DNA from 3 places in the Prauserella oleivorans genome. Region 3 is predicted to be linked to each of the others. Evidence: riboswitches for the same ligand, from Rfam matches in the RefSeq annotation. Region 3 holds a riboswitch; each other region holds the start of a gene.
What was found. A riboswitch is a leader RNA that binds a small molecule or an ion and turns the genes downstream of it on or off. The one in region 3 is predicted to bind cobalamin.
Positions count from the first base shown of each region.

Region 1: linked by a shared signal. The riboswitch ahead of ACFSZT_RS05230 (ABC transporter substrate-binding protein) and the one ahead of ACFSZT_RS15560 (CbtB domain-containing protein) in region 3 are both predicted to bind cobalamin.
Region 2: linked by a shared signal. The riboswitch ahead of ACFSZT_RS26115 (putative cobaltochelatase) and the one ahead of ACFSZT_RS15560 (CbtB domain-containing protein) in region 3 are both predicted to bind cobalamin.

Region 1 covers NZ_JBHUNT010000001.1:1,044,857-1,050,657, forward strand. Annotated here, with positions in the region: gene ACFSZT_RS05205 (DUF4395 domain-containing protein) at 1-373, opposite strand, end outside; gene ACFSZT_RS05210 (TlpA family protein disulfide reductase) at 515-1,024, opposite strand; gene ACFSZT_RS05215 (LmeA family phospholipid-binding protein) at 1,035-1,973, opposite strand; gene ACFSZT_RS05220 (response regulator transcription factor) at 2,156-2,908, shown strand; gene mshD (mycothiol synthase) at 2,936-3,856, shown strand; cobalamin riboswitch at 3,854-4,037, shown strand; gene ACFSZT_RS05230 (ABC transporter substrate-binding protein) at 4,096-5,124, shown strand; gene ACFSZT_RS05235 (FecCD family ABC transporter permease) at 5,121-5,801, shown strand, end outside.
Region 2 covers NZ_JBHUNT010000001.1:5,308,912-5,314,712, reverse strand. Annotated here, with positions in the region: gene ACFSZT_RS26130 (cobalt-precorrin-5B (C(1))-methyltransferase) at 1-318, shown strand, start outside; gene cobM (precorrin-4 C(11)-methyltransferase) at 315-1,070, opposite strand; gene cbiE (precorrin-6y C5,15-methyltransferase (decarboxylating) subunit CbiE) at 1,067-2,293, opposite strand; adenosylcobalamin (AdoCbl) riboswitch at 2,345-2,498, shown strand; gene ACFSZT_RS26115 (putative cobaltochelatase) at 2,509-4,554, shown strand; gene cobO (cob(I)yrinic acid a,c-diamide adenosyltransferase) at 4,586-5,200, shown strand; gene ACFSZT_RS26105 (cobyrinate a,c-diamide synthase) at 5,194-5,801, shown strand, end outside.
Region 3 covers NZ_JBHUNT010000001.1:3,184,465-3,190,265, forward strand. Annotated here, with positions in the region: gene ACFSZT_RS15550 (DUF305 domain-containing protein) at 1-166, opposite strand, end outside; one part of gene ACFSZT_RS15555 (IS5 family transposase) at 269-769, opposite strand; one part of gene ACFSZT_RS15555 (IS5 family transposase) at 772-1,137, opposite strand; cobalamin riboswitch at 2,231-2,415, shown strand; gene ACFSZT_RS15560 (CbtB domain-containing protein) at 2,475-2,636, shown strand; gene ACFSZT_RS15565 (CbtA family protein) at 2,663-3,403, shown strand; gene ctaD (aa3-type cytochrome oxidase subunit I) at 3,497-5,254, shown strand; gene ACFSZT_RS15575 (ZIP family metal transporter) at 5,262-5,801, opposite strand, start outside.

The DNA.
Region 1 (5,801 bases), 2.1 Mb from region 3:
AGAAGTTGAACGCGGCGTTGAGGAACGCGGCGAACAGCGCGAATGCCGTGGCGACGATGCCGAGCGTGGTCACACCACTGGCATACCCGACCGTGCCGACGAGCGCGAACACGAACCCGACCGCCTGGGCGAACCGCAGCGGAGCCGCGTCCTCCCGCTCGTCGGTGGGCCCGAGCCTCGGCGCCAGGAGCACCCGGTACAGCACCGAGTAGGGCGCGGGCTTCAGGCCGATGAACGCGCCGATGCCGAACACCACCGTCTGTGCCGCGAGCAGCGGCCACCAGCCGGTGAGCAGGACTACGGCGAGGACGACCGTCGTCACGGCCGCGGCGAAGCGCGGTCCGCGTGGATCGACTGCGGGTCCTGCGGGCATGTCACCTCCTGGCGTCGTGGCTACGTCGGGCCGGAACTTGCGGAGCCGACGAACACAGGCTGCTGCGCACGCGGCACAGATCGACCGCGCGCCGCTGCGTCAGGAGGTGGTTGGGCAGCCTGTCCACGGTGATCAGCCTACCTAGGCTCCCTGATCGCGGGAACCGCGTTCAGTCTGTGGGACGAGGTGCGGTTCGAGCGCCGCGAGCAGCTCGGCGCTCTTCGGGACGCCGCCGACCCGCAGCAGCTCCCGCCCCTGCGGCGCGTAGGCGATGGTCGTCGGGGTGCGCAGCACGCCGAGGTCGTGGGCGACGTGTGGCCGGTCGGTGACGTCGAGGTCGACGTGCCGCAGGCCCTCGGTGCGCTCGGCGAGGTGCGAGAGCAGTGCCCGCGTCTGCCGGCACGGCGCGCAGAACGTGGTGGAGATCTGGACCAGTGTCACGGCGTCGCCGTCCAGAACCTCGGCGACGGCCGCGGGCAGAGTGTCCGCCGTTCCGGTAGCCGTGTCTGCCGTTCGCGTAGCCGTGTCTGCCGTTCCGGTAGCCGTGTCTGCCGTTCCGGTCAGGCGTATGCGGCCGTCGCGGCGGCGCATCGCCACCCCGACGACCAGCCCGGCCACCAGCGTGACCAGCAGCACGACCAGACCTGTCACCACACGTCCCCTACTGAGCGGAGTCGGCACCGGCGAAGGTGACGTTCTTCGCCTCGCCCTTCAGTGTGATCGAGCCGGGCGCCACCGTGACCGCCGTGGGGGTGACCGTGAAGGGCAGGTCGCCCGCGTTGATGTCCGCCTCGAAGTTCGGCAACAGCTGTTGCTGCACAGCCTGGGGAACGACCGTCGTCTCCTGGTCATTCCCGAACTGCAGCCGGTGCGGGGTGATCTTGATGGTCGTGCCGTCCAGCTGGATCATCGCGAAGGCGAAGATCTCCACCTCCTCGCCCGCGATCTGCACCTTGCCCGACAGCCGGACTCCCGCGGTGCTGTCGTCGGACTCACCGGACTCGCCGGACTCACCCGACTCGCCGGAATCCCCGGAGTCGCCGGACCCTCCCGAGTCGCCCGAGCCGCCGGAGCCGTCGGAGTCACCGGAGCCGCCGGTGTCGTTGCCCGAGCCCTCGCCGTTGCGGACGTAGGACTCCGACGACGGCTCGATCTGCAGGTCCTTGATGTTGTGCAGCGGCTTGACCTGGTTGATGTCGCTCGCCTTCAGCGTGACCTGGCCTTCGAGGTCGCCGATGTTGATGTTCTCGACGTTGCCCGCCGTGAGGTCGGACAGCGGTGCCGTGACGTCGCGCAGCTCGGCGCGGACGGCGACGTCCGACAGGATGTCCTGCACCTGCACACCTTGGGCGGACACGCTGATGTGGTCGTACTCGCCCGAGATGGCCTGGGTGGCGAACGGGAAGCCATGGATCGTGACCGCCGGATCGTCGCGCAGCCCCAGTTGCTCGCGCGCCTTCTGGGAAACGGTGTGCTCGGCGAACGCCGCCGCCGCGAAGTCCGCACCGACGAGGAGGCCGGCCAGCACGATCAACACCGTGATGAGCCTGCGGGCCCGGCGTCCGGAGCGCCGTCGAGGTGACCGGGCTTGCTGGGTCACAGCATTGCTCACAATCCGCTTCCGATCTGTTACGTCATGGTTCCGGCGGGTGCACAACTGTGTGCGAAAGGGTGTGATGCCCGTTTCACGACAGCAGACATGTCACACCACCGCGGGTTATTCTCACTGACGACCTGCCCGAGTCCGACTCGAGGCGATCGAAAACACGTGAGGCGGTGGCGATGAGCCTGGACTTGCTGGTACTCACTCCGGAATCCGATGCCACCTCGGTACTACCCGCTCTCGACCTGCTCCCGCACACCGTACGCGTGCGGGCGCCCGAGGTCACCGCGCTGCTCGACGCCGGCCACCGTGACGTCATTCTGCTCGACGCACGCACGGACCTGGCGTCGGCCAAGAGCCTGAGCCGGTTGCTGAAGGGCGCCGGCGACGAGGACGCGACGACCCCGGTCATCGCGGTCGTCGGCGAAGGCGGCCTCGTGGCGGTCAGCGCGGAATGGCGCACCGACGACATCCTGCTCCCCACGGCTGGCCCGGCCGAGGTGGACGCCCGGCTGCGGCTGGCGACCACCAAGGACGGCGCCACCACCCAGGTGGACGCCGAGCTGCGGGTGGGCGACCTCGTGATCGACGAGGCGACCTACACGGCGCGGCTGAAGCGGCGCACGCTCGAGCTCACCTACAAGGAGTTCGAGCTGCTCAAGTACCTCGCGCAGCACGCGGGCCGGGTGTTCACCCGCGCCCAGCTGCTGCAGGAGGTCTGGGGCTACGACTTCTTCGGTGGCACCCGGACCGTCGACGTGCACGTGCGGCGGCTGCGCGCGAAGCTCGGCCCCGAGCACGAGCAGATGATCGGCACCGTGCGCAACGTCGGCTACAAGTTCGAGCGCCCGGCGAAGAGCACCGGACCGGTCAAGGGCGGCACCCCGGCCGTGCCCGAGTCCGTGGAGGTCACGGAGTACTCCAACCGCTGACCCCGGCCGGGCGATTAGCCTGAACCCATGCTGGAACTGGCGTGGGTGGACGACCTCGACGACGCGCGCACCCGAGCGGTGCGCGCGTTGTTGTCTGCGGCGAGGAAGACCGACGGCCGGCCCGAGATCGAACCGGGAGGCGAACTGCCCGGCGAGTTCCGCGGCGGGCGCTACCTGCTGGGCGCGGTCGCCGGCGAGCTCGTCGGCGTGGTCCACCTCGACCCGGGCGGTGACGCCTTCGGCAGGCAGGTCGCCGAACTGATCGTGCATCCGGACCACCGGCGCCGGGGGTACGGTGCCCGCCTCGTCGAGGCGCTGCTCGCGGAGGTGCCCGCCAACCTGCGGGTATGGGCGCACGGCGACCACCCGGCGGCCGCCCGGCTGGCCGAGCGGTTCGGGCTCGCGAGGGCCAGGGAACTGCTGGTGATGCGGGTCGACTCCGAGGGCGCAGACTGGCCGGAGCCCACCCCACCAAGGGGCGTCTCGCTGCGGACGTTCGTTCCGGGCAAGGACGAGCAGGCCGTCATCGACGTCAACAGGCGTGCCTTCGACTGGCACCCCGAGCAGGGCACGTTCACCGTCGAGCAGCTCACCGAGGCCGAATCGCAGAGCTGGTTCGACGCCGACGGCTTCTTCCTCGCCGAGAACGCCGAGGGCCGGGTCGTCGGCTTCCACTGGACCAAGGTCCACCCGCCCAACCCGGAGCGGTTCGGCGGTGAGCCGGTGGGCGAGGTGTACGTGGTCGGCGTGGACCCGGCCGCCCAGGGCGGCGGCCTCGGCCGGGCCCTGACCCTGGCCGGCCTGCGCTACCTGCGCGAGCGTGGCCTGCGCCAGGTGATCCTCTACGTCGAGGGCGACAACGCGCCCGCCGTCGCCGTCTACCGCAGGCTCGGTTTCGAGCGGCACGAGGTCGACGTGCAGTACGCCACCGGTGACGCCGCGGCGTGATAGCGTCGCGCCGCCAGTCGTACTCACGCACGTCGTGAGTCAGGAAATCCGGTGCGAATCCGGAACTGACGCGCAGCGGTGAGGGGGACGGGCGGGACAGCACGCCACTGGACTCGGTCTGGGAAGGCGTCCCGTCCGGACGATCCCGAGTCCGAAGACCTGCTGGCACCGGTCTTGTGCCGGAAGTCGCTGTCCGCTTCGGGCTCCGCGTTTGGGCCCGCCGACGCAGAGGAACGTCCGTGCCGCTGCACCGCACCACGTCCTTGATCGCCGCCCTTCTCGCCGTGCTGCTCCCGCTCGCCGGGTGCGGAGCCGCCGCCGGCCCCACGGCTCGGCAGGCGGCGCCGGGCTACCCCCGCACGGTCGCCAACTGCGGCTTGCCCACCCGCGTCGAGGCGCCGCCGCGGCGCGTCGTGTCGCTGAACCAGGGCAGCACCGAGATCCTGCTCGCGCTCGGCCTCGGCGACCGGCTCGCGGGCACGGCCACCTGGACCGATCCGGTCCGCCCCGACCTCGCCGAGGCCAACGCGCGCGTGCCGAGGCTGGCCGACAACATGCCGTCGTTTGAGGCCGTGCTCGAAGCCGAGCCCGACTTCGTCACGGCGTCCTTCGCCTCGACGCTCGGGGTGGGCGGCGTCGCCACGCGCGAGCGGTTCGCCGAGTTCGGGGTGCCGAGCTACCTCTCCCCGGCCGACTGCGTGAAGGACAACAGCGGAGGAGGCGACGGCCGCCGCGGTACGCCGCTGACGATGGAGACGATCTACCGCGAGATCCGTGAGCTGGCGAGGCTGTTCGGCGTGGAGGAACGCGGCGAGCGGCTGGTCTCCGACCTGCGCGGGCGGCTCCACCGGGCCACGGCCGGGCTCGACGCGTCCGGGGTGACGCTGCTGTACTGGTTCGCCAACTCCGACTCGCCGTATCTGGCGGGGTGCTGCGGCGCGCCCGGCATCATGACGGAGGCCGTCGGTGCGAGGAACGTCTTCGACGACACGCACGACGAGTGGCCGCAGATCAGCTGGGAGACCGTCGCCGAGCGGGATCCCGACGTGCTGGTGATCGGTGACCTTACCCGCAGGTCGCAGACCGCCGAATCGGCGGCCGCCAAGATCGAGTTCCTCGAGTCGCACCCGGTGACGCGCGACCTGGACGCCGTCCGGCACAAACGCTACGTCCTGCTGAGCGGGCAGGCGATGAACCCGACGATCCGCACGGTCGATGGCGTGGAGGAGCTGGCGAGCAAGCTGCGCGAGTTCGGGCTCGCCAGGTGAGCGTCCGGCAGGCCTCGCGCGTCGCGTCGCCGGTCCTGCTGCTCGGCGGAGCCGCGGTGCTGGTGGCGTCGGTCGCCGTGGCCATCACGATCGGTCCCGCGGACATCCGGGTCGGTGACGTGTGGTCCGCCGTGGCCGCGCGGCTCGGGGTGGGCGAGTCGGCCCTGTCGGTGCTCCGGGACGGCATCGTGTGGAACCTGCGGTTGCCCAGGACGTTGCTCGCGGCGGTGTGTGGTGCCGGGCTGGCCGTGTGCGGCGCGATCATGCAGTCGCTGCTGCGCAACCCGCTGGCCGACCCGTTCGTGCTCGGGGTGTCCTCCGGCGCCTCGACGGGGGCCGTGCTCGTGGTGGTGCTCGGAGCCGGTGGCGGCGTGCTGTCGCTGTCGGCCGGGGCCTTCCTCGGCGCCGTCGGGTCGTTCGCGCTGGTCCTCGCACTGAGCCACACCCTCGGAGGCACCACCGACCGGGTCGTGCTCTCCGGGGTGGCCGTGATGCAGCTGTTCTCGGCGCTGACGTCGTTCATCGTGCTCACGTCGGCCGATGCCGAGACCACGCGCGGCGTGCTGTTCTGGCTGCTGGGCTCGCTGAGCAACGCGGGCTGGCCGGAGATGGTCACGTGCGCGTCGGTGCTGGTGGCGACGCTGCTGGTGTGTGGTGGGTACGCCCGCTCGCTGGAC
Region 2 (5,801 bases), 2.1 Mb from region 3:
CTGGCCGGCGGGTTCGCGAAGCTGTCCAAACTCGCCGCCGGCTACCTCGACCTGCACTCCAAGCGTTCCCAGGTCGATCTCGGACTGCTCGCCGGACTCGCCGCGGACGCCGGACACCCCCAGCTGGCCGGGCCGATCCGGGACGCCAACACGGCATTGCACGCGCTGGAGCTCGCCCACGCCGAGGGGCTGGCGCTGGGCGAGCTGGTCGCCGAGCGGGCGCGCCGGCAGGCGGCGGAGGTGCTCGGGGATGCTCCGGTCGAGGTCGACGTCGTGGCCATCGACCGCGCGGGCACGATCGTGGGGCGCGCCGGTTAGCTGCCGCGTGCGCTGCGTTCCCGGCTCGCCGAGTACAGGAAGCTGTCCGGGAAGTTCTCGGCGGCGAGCACCCGGCCGACGAGGATCATCGCCGCCCGCGTGATGCCCGCCTCGCGGACCTGGGCGGCGATGTCGCCGAGCGTGCCGCGCAGCACGGTCTCGCCGGGCTGGCTGGCCTGGGCCACCACCGCGGCGGGGCAGTCGGCGCCGTAGTGCGGCAGGAGCTCGGCCACCACCTGCTCGATCCGGTTCACCGCGAGGTGCAGGGCCAGCGTGGCGCCGGACTTGCCGAGGGTGGCGAGGTCCTCGCCCTCGGGCATGGCGGTCGAGCGGGCCTGGGTGCGCGTGAGGATCACGCTCTGGCCGACGGTCGGGACGGTCAGTTCGCGCTTGAGCGTCGCGGCGGCGGCGGCGAACGCGGGCACGCCGGGAGTGACGTCGTAGGGCACCCCGGCCGCGTCGAGTCTGCGCATCTGCTCGGCGACGGCGCTGTAGACGGCCGGGTCACCGGAGCAGAGCCGCGCCACGTCGGCGCCGGCCTCGTGCGCGCCCACCAGCTCGGCGACGATCTCGTCCAGCGTGAGGTCGGCCGTGTCGACGAGGCGCGCGTCCGGTGGGCAGTGCGCGAGCAGATCGGCGGGCGTGAGGCTCCCCGGGTAGAGGCACACGGCGCAGCGGGCGAGCAGCTGCTGCCCGCGCACGGTGATGAGGTCGGCGGCGCCCGGGCCGGCGCCGATGAAATGCACGGTCACTGCTTGGTCACTCCACTGTGGTCGACGGTCGGCGGTTTCGTGACGGTCCACTGCGTCACGGTGCGGGCGGGGGTCCAGCCGGTGAGGCCGCCGAGCGGTGCGGCGTGCTCGACCGAGATGCGGGTCAGCTCGCCGCCGTGCTCGGCGTGGCCGCGCGTGAGTGCCTGCTCGGCCTCGAGCGTCACGGCGTGGGCGACGAGCCGGCCGCCCGGACGTAGCGCCTGCCAGCACGCGGAGAGGACCCCGGGCGCGCTGACGCCGCCGCCGACGAACACCGCGTCCGGCTCGGGCAGCCCGGTGAGCGCCTCCGGTGCCGCGCCGGTGACCACGCGGATGTCCGGCACCCCCAGCAGGGCGGCGTTGCGGCCGATGCGCTCGGCGCGGTCGGGCCGCGACTCGACGGCCACCGCGCGATTGGCCGGGTGCGCGCGGCACCACTCGACGGCGATGCTGCCCGCCCCGGCGCCGACGTCCCACAGCAGCTCGCCGGGCAGCGGCGCGAGCCGGGCGAGGGCGGTGGCGCGCACATCGCGTTTGGTGAGCTGGCCGTCGTGCTCGAAGGCGTCGTCGGGTAGCCCGGCGAGCAGGGAGAACGCGGGCCCGCCCGCGCACTCGACGGCGAGCACGTTCAGCGGCGCGCCGGGCGCGTGCGGCCAGTCGCGGGCTGTGCCGTCGCGGCGCTGTTCGTCCGGCCCGCCGAGCTCCTCGAGCACGGCGAGCCTGCTCGCACCGTAGCCGCGGTCGGTCAGCAGCGCGGCGACGCGAGCGGGCGTGTCGGCACCCGCGCTGAGCACGAGCAGCCGCCGCCCCGGCGCGACGGCCCGCAGCACGCGGTGCACGTCGCGGCCGACGGCGCTCACCACCTCGGTCTCCTCGGCGGTCCAGCCCAGCCGGGCGCGTGCCAGCGCCACCGACGACACGGCGGGCAGCACCCGCACCCGCTCGGCGCCCAGCCTTCGCACCAGCGTGCCGCCGATCCCGGACAGCAGCGGATCGCCGCTGGCGAGGACACCGACGCGGCGCCCGGCGTGCTCGGCCAGCAGGCCGTCGAGCGCGGGCAGCAACGGGCTCGGCCACGCGTGTTTCTCGTACGGGCCGTCCGGCACCAGGTCAAGCTGTCTGCGTCCGCCGAACAGCACGTCGCACGCCCGCACCTCGGCGCGAGCGGATTCCGGCAGCCCAGCCCACCCGTCGGCGCCGATGCCCACCACCACGATCGTCACGTCCACGCACGGTAGCTGTGTCGTGGCGAACACCTGAGGCCGGTGGAACGTGTGCGATGATCGCACCGCGATCGTCGTGGAACCCGGTGCGAATCCGGGACGGTCCCGCCACTGTGACTGGTCTGTCGGGCCAGGAGTCAGAGCTTCGGTGGTCGCCTTGTCGTGCTGGCGCAGCGTGGGCGAGGACACCCACCGTCGAGCAAGGGAGTGTGCGGATGCGGCCGTACCCGTTCACGGCAGTCGTCGGAATGGGCGAGCTGCGGTTGGCTCTCGTGCTGTGCGCCATCTCGCCCGCCATCGGCGGAGTGCTGGTGCGCGGCGAGAAGGGCACCGCGAAATCGACCATGGTGCGCGCGCTGGCGGGCCTGCTGCCCGACGTCGACGTGGTGGACGGCTGCCGCTTCTCGTGCGACCCCGCCCGGCCCGATCCCGGCTGCCCCGACGGCCCGCACGCCACGGACCCGGCCGCGCACCGGCGGCCGGCCCGGCTCGTCGAACTGCCCGTGGGTGCCGCGGAGGAGCGCGTGGTCGGCTCGCTCGACCTGGAACGTGCCCTGCGCGACGGCGTCACCGACTTCCAGCCGGGCCTGCTGGCGGGCGCGCATCGTGGCCTGCTGTACGTCGACGAGGTCAACCTGCTGCACGACCACCTCGTCGACACGCTGCTCGACGCCGCGGCGATGGGCAGGGTGACCGTGGAGCGCGAGGGTGTCTCGGTGTCGCACGCGGCCCGATTCGTCCTCATCGGAACCATGAACCCGGAGGAAGGTGAGCTGCGGCCGCAGTTGCTGGACCGCTTCGGGCTCACCGTCGAGGTCGCCTCCAGCCGGGACGCGGCCGAGCGCGCGGAGGTGGTACGGCGGCGGCTGGCCTACGAGTCCGACCCGGACGCCTTCGCCGCCGGCTACGCCGATTCCGACGCGGCGCTGGCCGCCGAGATCGCCGCCGCGCAGCGCCTCCTGCCGTCCGTGACGCTCACCGACGAGTCGCTGCTGCAGATCGCCGAGGTGTGCGCGGCGTTCGACGTCGACGGCATGCGCGCCGACATCGTCACCGCCCGCACGGCCACCGCACACGCCGCCTGGTGCGGCCGCGACACCGTGTCCACAGAGGACATCCGCGTGGCGGCCCGGCTGGCGCTGCCGCATCGGCGCAGGCGTAACCCGTTCGACGCGCCGGGGATCGACTCCGAGGAGCTGGAGCAGGCCTTGCGTGATGCCCAGCCGCCCACACCGGGACCTCCTGACGACGGGCCGGACGGTGACGGCGACGGTCCGGATGGCGGTGGTGGTCCGGGACCCGGCGGTGACGGGCCCGATGGTGGCGGTCCGGATGGTGGGGGCGGCGCACCGGAGCCCGGGAACGGCGCACACGGCGACACAGATGGCAGACACGGCGACACAGACGGCAGACACGGCGACGGGAACGGCGGACACACGGGGGAGCGGCAGGTCGGTGCGGGGACGCCGTACCGGGCGCGGCTGTTCAGCGTCTCCGGCACCGGGTCGGGTGCGCACGGTCGGCGCTCGCGGGCGGTCGGCGACCGGGGCCGGACGGTCGGGGTACGCCCGGCCGGGGAACGCGGCGGTGTGCCGCACCTGGTCGCGACCGTCCGGGCCGCCGCACCGCATCAGCGAGCACGCGGCCGTGGTGGCCCAGCTCTGGTGCTCCGGCCGCACGATCTGCGGTACGCCCGCCGGGAGGGCCGGGAGGGCAACCTCGTGCTGTTCTGTGTGGACTCTTCCGGCTCGATGGGGGCGAAGGCACGGATGCGCGAGGTCAAGACCGCGGTGCTGTCGCTGCTGCTGGACGCCTACCAGCGGCGCGACAAGGTCGGCCTGGTGACGTTCCGGGCGTCGGGCGCGGAGGTCGCGCTGCCGCCGACGGCGAGCGTGGACGTGGCGGCGGCCCGGCTCGAGGCGATGCCGACCGGCGGGCGAACCCCCTTGGCCGAGGGACTGCTGAGGGCGGCCGACGTGTTGCGCGTCGAGGCCTTGCGCGACCCGAGGCGCAGGCCGCTGCTCGTGGTGGTGACCGACGGCCGCGCGACCAGCGGCACGGACGCCGTCGCGCGCTCCCACGCCGCGGCCGACCTGCTCGCGCGCACCGGCGTGTCGAGCGTCGTGATGGACTGCGAGAGCGGGCGCATGCGGCTCGGGCTCGCCGCACGGCTCGCGGCCAGGCTCGGTGGTGAGCACGTCCCGCTCGGTGAGGTGGCGGCCGACGCGCTGACCCGCGAGGTGAAACGGAGGGCCGCCTGATGACGTCCGCAGGAGACCGGAGGGCTGTCTGATGCCGCAGGGCAAACCGGGGGTCGTGCCCGACGACGGGCTCACCACGCGCCAGCGGCGCAACCGCCCGATCCTGGCCGTCCACACCGGGCCGATGAAGGGCAAGTCCACCGCCGCGTTCGGCATGGCGCTGCGCGCGTGGAATCAGGGCTGGGCCATCGGCGTGTTCCAGTTCGTCAAGTCGGCCAAGTGGCGAGTCGGGGAGGAGGCGGCGTTCCGCGCGCTCGGCGGCCTGCACGAGCAGACCGGCCAGGGCGGCCCGGTCGAGTGGCACAAGATGGGCGAGGGCTGGAGCTGGGCCCGCAAGCGGGTCAGCGACGCCGACCACGCCGAGAGCGCCCGCGAGGGCTGGGCGGAGATCAAGCGCAGGCTCGCCGGCGAGCGGCACGACTTCTACGTGCTGGACGAGTTCACCTATCCACTGCACTGGGGCTGGGTCGACGTCGACGACGTGGTCACCACGTTACGCGAGCGGCCCGGCCGCCAGCACGTCGTGATCACCGGCCGCAACGCACCCCAGGCCCTGCTCGACGCCGCCGACCTGGTGACCGAGATGACCAAGGTCAAGCATCCGATGGACGCGGGCCAGAAGGGTCAGCGGGGCATCGAATGGTAGCCAGGGTCGTCATCGCGGCGCCGGGGTCGGGACACGGCAAGACGACCGTCGCGACCGGACTCATGGCCGCCCTGCGCCGCCGGGGCACGGCCGTCTCGGGACACAAGGTCGGTCCCGACTTCATCGACCCGAGCTACCATGCGCTGGCCACGGGAACGCCCGCCCGCAACCTGGACCCGTTCCTGCAGGGCGAGGACCGCGTCGTTCCGTTGCTGCTGCACGGTTCCCGCGCCGCCGAGGTGGCGGTGATCGAGGGCGTCATGGGGCTGTTCGACGGCGCGCTCGGCACGGAGGGCTATGCGTCCACCGCGCACGTCGCGCGGCTGATGGACGCACCCGTCGTCCTCGTCGTGGACGCGAGCGCCGCGAGCCGCAGCGTCGCCGCGACCGTGCTCGGCTTCGCCCACTACGACCCGCGCATCGAGCTGGCGGGCGTGATCCTGAACAAGCTCGGCTCGCAGCGGCACGAGGACGAGATCCGCGCCGCGCTCGCGCCGACCGGCATCCCCGTGCTCGGTGCCCTGCGGCGCAGCGACGACATCCACGCGCCCAGCAGGCACCTCGGCCTGGTGCCCGCGGGGGAGCGGGAGCCCGAATCACG
Region 3 (5,801 bases):
AGGCGATGTCGGCGTCGTTGTGGCCGGCCTGCTCCGCGCTCGTAGCCGGGGCCGAGGTTCCGCTCTGGCCCATGTCCATGCCCGACATGTCGTCATCGTTGCCGCCGCAGCCGACGACGAGCGCGAGGATCGCCGCGGCGCTCGCGCCGATCAGTGTCTTCTTCATGAATGCTTCAACCTTCTGTCTGTCTGGGGACTGTTCAACGTCAGGACTTCCCTGCGTGCCTTGGGGCAACGCTGGGTGACCATCTAGGTCGTGTCCTGCAATTCATCGTAGCCAGAGGATGATGGCGGCGATGGTGAGTTCTGCCTGGTAGTAGGCGGCGCGTTTGGCGTAGCGGGTGGCTAGGTCGCGGAACTGTTTGAGCCGGTTGAAGCAGCGTTCGACGACGTTGCGCTGCTTGTACAACTCGGCGTCGAAGGCGGGCGGGCGTCCGCCCCGTGAGCCGTGCGCGGCGCGGCGGGCGATTTGGTCGTCGCGTTCGGGGCTGACGAACCGGATCCGGCGTTGTCGCAGGGCGTGGCGGGTCGAGGGGTGCGAATAGGCCTTGTCCGCGATCACCACCTCGGGACGGCGGCGTGGGCGGCCAGGCCCGGTGCGAGCGACACGGATCCCGTCCAGCAGCGGCACCAATTGTGGATTGTCACCAGCCTGCCCCGGGGTGAGCACAACCCGCATGGGCAGCCCGCGTCCCTCGACCACGAGGTGGATCTTGGTGCTCAATCCGCCGCGGGAACGTCCGAGTCCTTCGCCGTCGACCGCGATCGCCTCGATGGCGGGCGTGCAGCCCCCTTTTTCCGGGCTCCCGCAGCATGCTGGTGAGCCCGGACCACCGAGGAATCGACACTGATCACCCACTCCACGTCCCCGACAGCGTCGTCTTTGACGATCACCTCGTCCAGAATCCGCTGCCAGGTACCGTCCTTGGTCCACAACCGCAGCCGCTCATGGGCGGTCTTCCACGGCCCATACCGTTCGGGCAGATCACGCCAGGGCGCGCCGGTCCGAAGCTTCCACAGAATCGCATTGATCACCTGCCGGTGATCCCGCCACCGCCGCCCCGGCCCCGACACCGCCGGCAGCAGCGGCTCAATCCGCGCCCAGGCCCGATCCGTCAACTCACCCCGACCAACCACGGACAAGATCAAACCCCATCCGCAGCTAGATCATTTACAGGACACGCCCTAGATGCGCAGGATGCAGACAGAGGTGAGCAAGGACCGTCCGGCTCGCGGTGGTGATCTGTTCCCGGGGTGTGTGGATGAGCGCGCGCCGATCCGGCGAACATGTGTTCGAGTCCTGAATGTGGCGACGAGCCATGAGGCGAGCAGTACGAGCCCGGTGGCGGCGAGCAGCACCGCGAGGCAGAGGTGCATCAAGTCGTGGCCGGCTCCCGGTGCCGGATCGCCAGCTGAGGGAGCCTCAAGCATTCCACTCACGCTGCTCGGTGCCTCGGACATCGCGGCGGCGGGGGAGTCGTCGGCCATCGCCGCGTGAGCCGTGAGGAAGGGTATGTGATGCATGCCGAGCACAGCGAGGGCAAGCACGCACAGCAAGAGCACCTGCTGTCCTCGACGGGTGCTCGCTCGCATAGCGTTCACGGTAACGACTCCTCCGTAGGCTCCGGGCATCGGGAGCCGATCACCTGTTGCTCAGTGGCCGCAGGTGACACGCTAACCGTGCTGTCGCAGTTCACGTGGCCGAACGAATTGCTGCGAGCCTGCCGGCATTCCGGTACCGCTCCCTCGTTACCTGGTCGTCCGGTGACTGGGTTGCGGCGTTCCAGGTCGCCAGCGTCCCGATTGGTGCCATGCGGCGGTCCTTCTTCTCGGCGATCGTGAACCCGGCTTCGCGAACGAGTGCTGGATCTGGCCGAACAGGTTCGGTCTACGGTCGAACGAGCCCCGCGCGGGATCGGCTTCCTCGTGGGCGTCCTGGTGCAGCTCCATCTCGGTGTCGGCTCGCCTGGTCTACGAGTCGCCACGGGATCGGCTGTAAGGGCAGGTGAGCGGGTCATGGACCGGGTGAGCCAAGCGGAATCCGAACGCGGGAACGAACGCGTGGCTCTTGCGCTGTACTGCTCATCGTGGGAAGGCACTCGTATCGATGGTGACGCCATCGCGGACCGTCAAGACTACACCAAATATACTATCGTTGGTAGTAGATTTGGTGTAGCTGTGGCGTGGTCCACACGGGATCTCGCGGCCTTGTGGCTGGTGCTTCGCCTGCCTACGCTGACTGAGCCGCAGTGCTGGGAAGCCGGTGTGAGTCCGGCACGGTCCTCGCCACTGTGACCGGGATGCGCACGTCCACGACGTTTCGAGTCAGCCACTGGACCTGAGAGTCAGGTCTGGGAAGGCGGGCGTTCGTGAGGACCCGGAAGTCAGGAGACCGACTGCGGTGGTTCTGGTCCGGTTCCACGAGGTATGGAAGGAAGGCGTCGATGGCGACCCCTGTACCTGCTTTACGCTCCGTGCGCACGGTTCCGTTGTGGGCATGGTTGCTGGCATTGTCCTCGCTCCTGGTGCTCTACGTGATTCTGCAGGAGAACGGCATGCTGCTCGGGCAGGCAGCTGAATTCGTCCACGAGTTCGTTCACGATGGACGGCACGCGCTGGGCGTGCCGTGTCACTGAGGAGCGGCGAGATGGCTTCGTATGGCATGAAACAGATCGTTGCGCGTGGTGCGCTCGCCGGACTGCTGGCGGGCGTCGTGGCCGCTCTGGTGTCCGTGCTTATCGTCGAGAGGCCGATGCGGGCGGCGCTCGTTATCGAGGACGCTCGTCCTGCGGCCCCCGGCGCACGTGGCGGGGACTTGTTCAGCCGTCCGACCCAGGTCGTGGGCGGGATGGTGGCCGCAGTGGTCGTGGCGGTCCTGATCGGGATCGTGTTCGCCGTGGTCTACCGGTGGGTCGCTGAGCGTGTCCACCGGCAGAGTGCCTTCGCTCGCAGCCTGCACCTCGCCGCCGTGGGTTTCGCGGCGATCGTGTTGCTGCCGATGGTGAAGTACCCGGGGAACCCGCCCGGCGTCGGCGATCCCGACACCGTCGACCAGCGCACGAATATGTACCTCTCGTTGATCGCTGCGGGGCTCGTGCTGGCGGTACTCGCCCACTGGGCATACCGTGCGCTTGCGAAACGCAACTGGCCTGGCCCTATGCGCGGTGTCGTCGCCGCAGGTGGCGCGATTGTTCTCGCCGGTGTGGCCTTGGCGGTGTGGCCGGCGAACCCGGACCCGATCCCGCCGGATGTCCCAGCGGCGCTGCTCTGGCAATGGCGACTGGCGTCGCTGTTCGAGCTGGCGGCGCTGTGGGCGGCGCTCGGCGTCGGCTTCGGCCTGCTCGTCGACTCCTCTGCGCGTCGCTGGGCAGCGGGACAGCGCGCGGCGGTCGCACCCACCTGACCTGCACCGGTGAAGCCACTCGCGTGACCTTGCCCACCAAACTACTATTCAACCTAGTGGAAGTGAGCAAGGTCACGCGAGTGGAGTCCGGTCATGGCTATCCGACCCGGCCGCATCGCCGTACGACGCGCTTCTGTCCGTTCGGTGCCCAAGGGTTCCCGGCTGCTGTCCTTGCTACGGACTACCGATCACAAGCAGATCGGCATCCTCTACCTCGCCACGTCGTTCGGGTTCTTCCTGGTCGGTGGTGCGCTCGCGCTGCTCATGCGTGGCGAACTCGCTCGGCCGGGCCTGCAGTTCCTGTCGCAGGAGCAGTACAACCAGCTGTTCACCATGCACGGCACGATCATGCTGCTGCTCTACGCGACGCCGAATCTGTTCGCGTTCGCCAACCTGGTGATGCCGTTACAGATCGGGTCGCCGGATATGGCGTTTCCCCGGCTGAATGCCTTGTCGTACTGGCTGTTCCTGTTCGGCGGGCTGATCGTGCTCAGCTCATTGCTCACCCCGGGCGGTGGCGCCGACTTCGGCTGGACGGCCTACACGCCGCTCGCGCGCGCGGAATACTCGCCTGGCATCGGCGGCGACCTGTGGATCTTCGGACTCATTGTGTCCGGGCTCGGCACCATCCTCGGTGCCGTCAACGTGATCACGACGATCGTGTGCCTCCGGTGCCCGGGCATGACGATGTGGCGGATGCCGATTTTCACCTGGAACCTCCTGTTCACGAGTGTGCTGATCTTGGCGGCCTTCCCGATTCTGACCGCGGCATTGTTCGCGCTCGCCGCTGACCGGCGTCTCGGGGCGCACGCGTTCGATCCGGCCAATGGGGGTGTGATTTTGTGGCAGCATCTGTTCTGGTTCTTCGGTCATCCCGAGGTCTACATCGTGGCGCTGCCGTTCTTCGGCATCATCACCGAGATCATCCCGGTGTTCTCCCGCAAGCCGCTGTTCGGCTACCGCCTCATGGTGTTCGCGACGATGGGCATCACGGCGTTGTCCTTCGCGGTGTGGGCGCATCACATGTTCGCCACCGGTGCCGTCCTGCTGCCGTTCTTCTCGTTCCTTACGTTCGCGATCGCGGTGCCGACCGGGATCAAGTTCTTCAACTGGATCGGGACGATGTGGAAGGGCACGCTGACCTTCGAGACACCGATGCTGTTCTCGGTCGGCTTCCTGGTGACCTTCCTGCTCGGTGGCTTGACCGGCGTGCTGCTGGCCGCGCCACCGTTGGATTTCCAGATCACCGACAGCTACTTCGTGGTGGCGCATTTCCATTACGTGCTGTTCGGCACCATCGTGTTCGCCACGTTCGCGGGCGTCTACTTCTGGTTCCCGAAGATCACCGGGCGGATGCTCGACGAGCCGCTGGGCAAGCTGCATTTCTGGCTCACGTTCATCGGCTTCCACCTGACATTCCTGGTGCAGCACTGGCTGGGCGCTGAAGGCATGCCGCGTCGCTACGCCGACTACCTGCCCTCCGACGGGTTCACAATGCTGAACACGATCTCGACCATCGGAGCATTCGTGCTGGGCCTTTCGATGCTGCCGTTCCTGTGGAACGTGGTGCGCAGCTACCGCTACGGCGACGTCGTCGAGGTGGATGACCCGTGGGGCTACGGCAACTCGCTGGAGTGGGCGACGTCCTGCCCGCCGCCCCGGCACAACTTCACCGAGCTACCGCGGATTCGTTCCGAGCGGCCCGCGTTCGAACTGCACTATCCCCACATGATCGAACGGCTGCACGGAGAAGGGCACATCACCTTCACCGGCAAGGTCAAACCGCACGGCACCAATCGGCAGCCGCTGTCGGTGCAGGCCTCGGAGGCGACGAAGGGTGACACCGGCTGACCGGCTCTCATACCACGAACAGGCCCGTGAGATACATGGCGAGCAGACCGGCCGTGATGCCACTGGCGGTGGCCGGAGCGAGTATCTTGCCTGCCTTGTCCCGAAGCGATGGTGCGATTTGGACGACGACCTGGGCGATCGCGCCCACTCCGATCCCGATCAGGAACGCGGAGAGCTCCGCGTTGTTCACCGCGGCCCCGAGGAGCGCTCCGGCGATGGCGGGCGCGCCGGCGAGGATTCCGAGGCCCAGCAGCTGGAGGACCGTGGGCCGTCGTTGTCGGGTCAATGGTGACACGATCGCGAGGCCCTCGGTGGTGTTCTGGATGGTGAAGCCGATGACCAGCGCCGCGCCGAGGGCGAGTTCGCCGACGGCGTAGGCGGCACCGATAGCGAGTCCCTCGCCCAGATTGTGCAGCCCGATCCCGGTCGAGATCAGGAGAGCGAGTCGTAATCCGCCTGGTTCCTGTGCGTGCTGCTGGCGGTCTCTCAGCCGATGATCGACGGCGCTGAGCGAGAGGTAGGCCACGACGGCGCCGAGTACCACGAG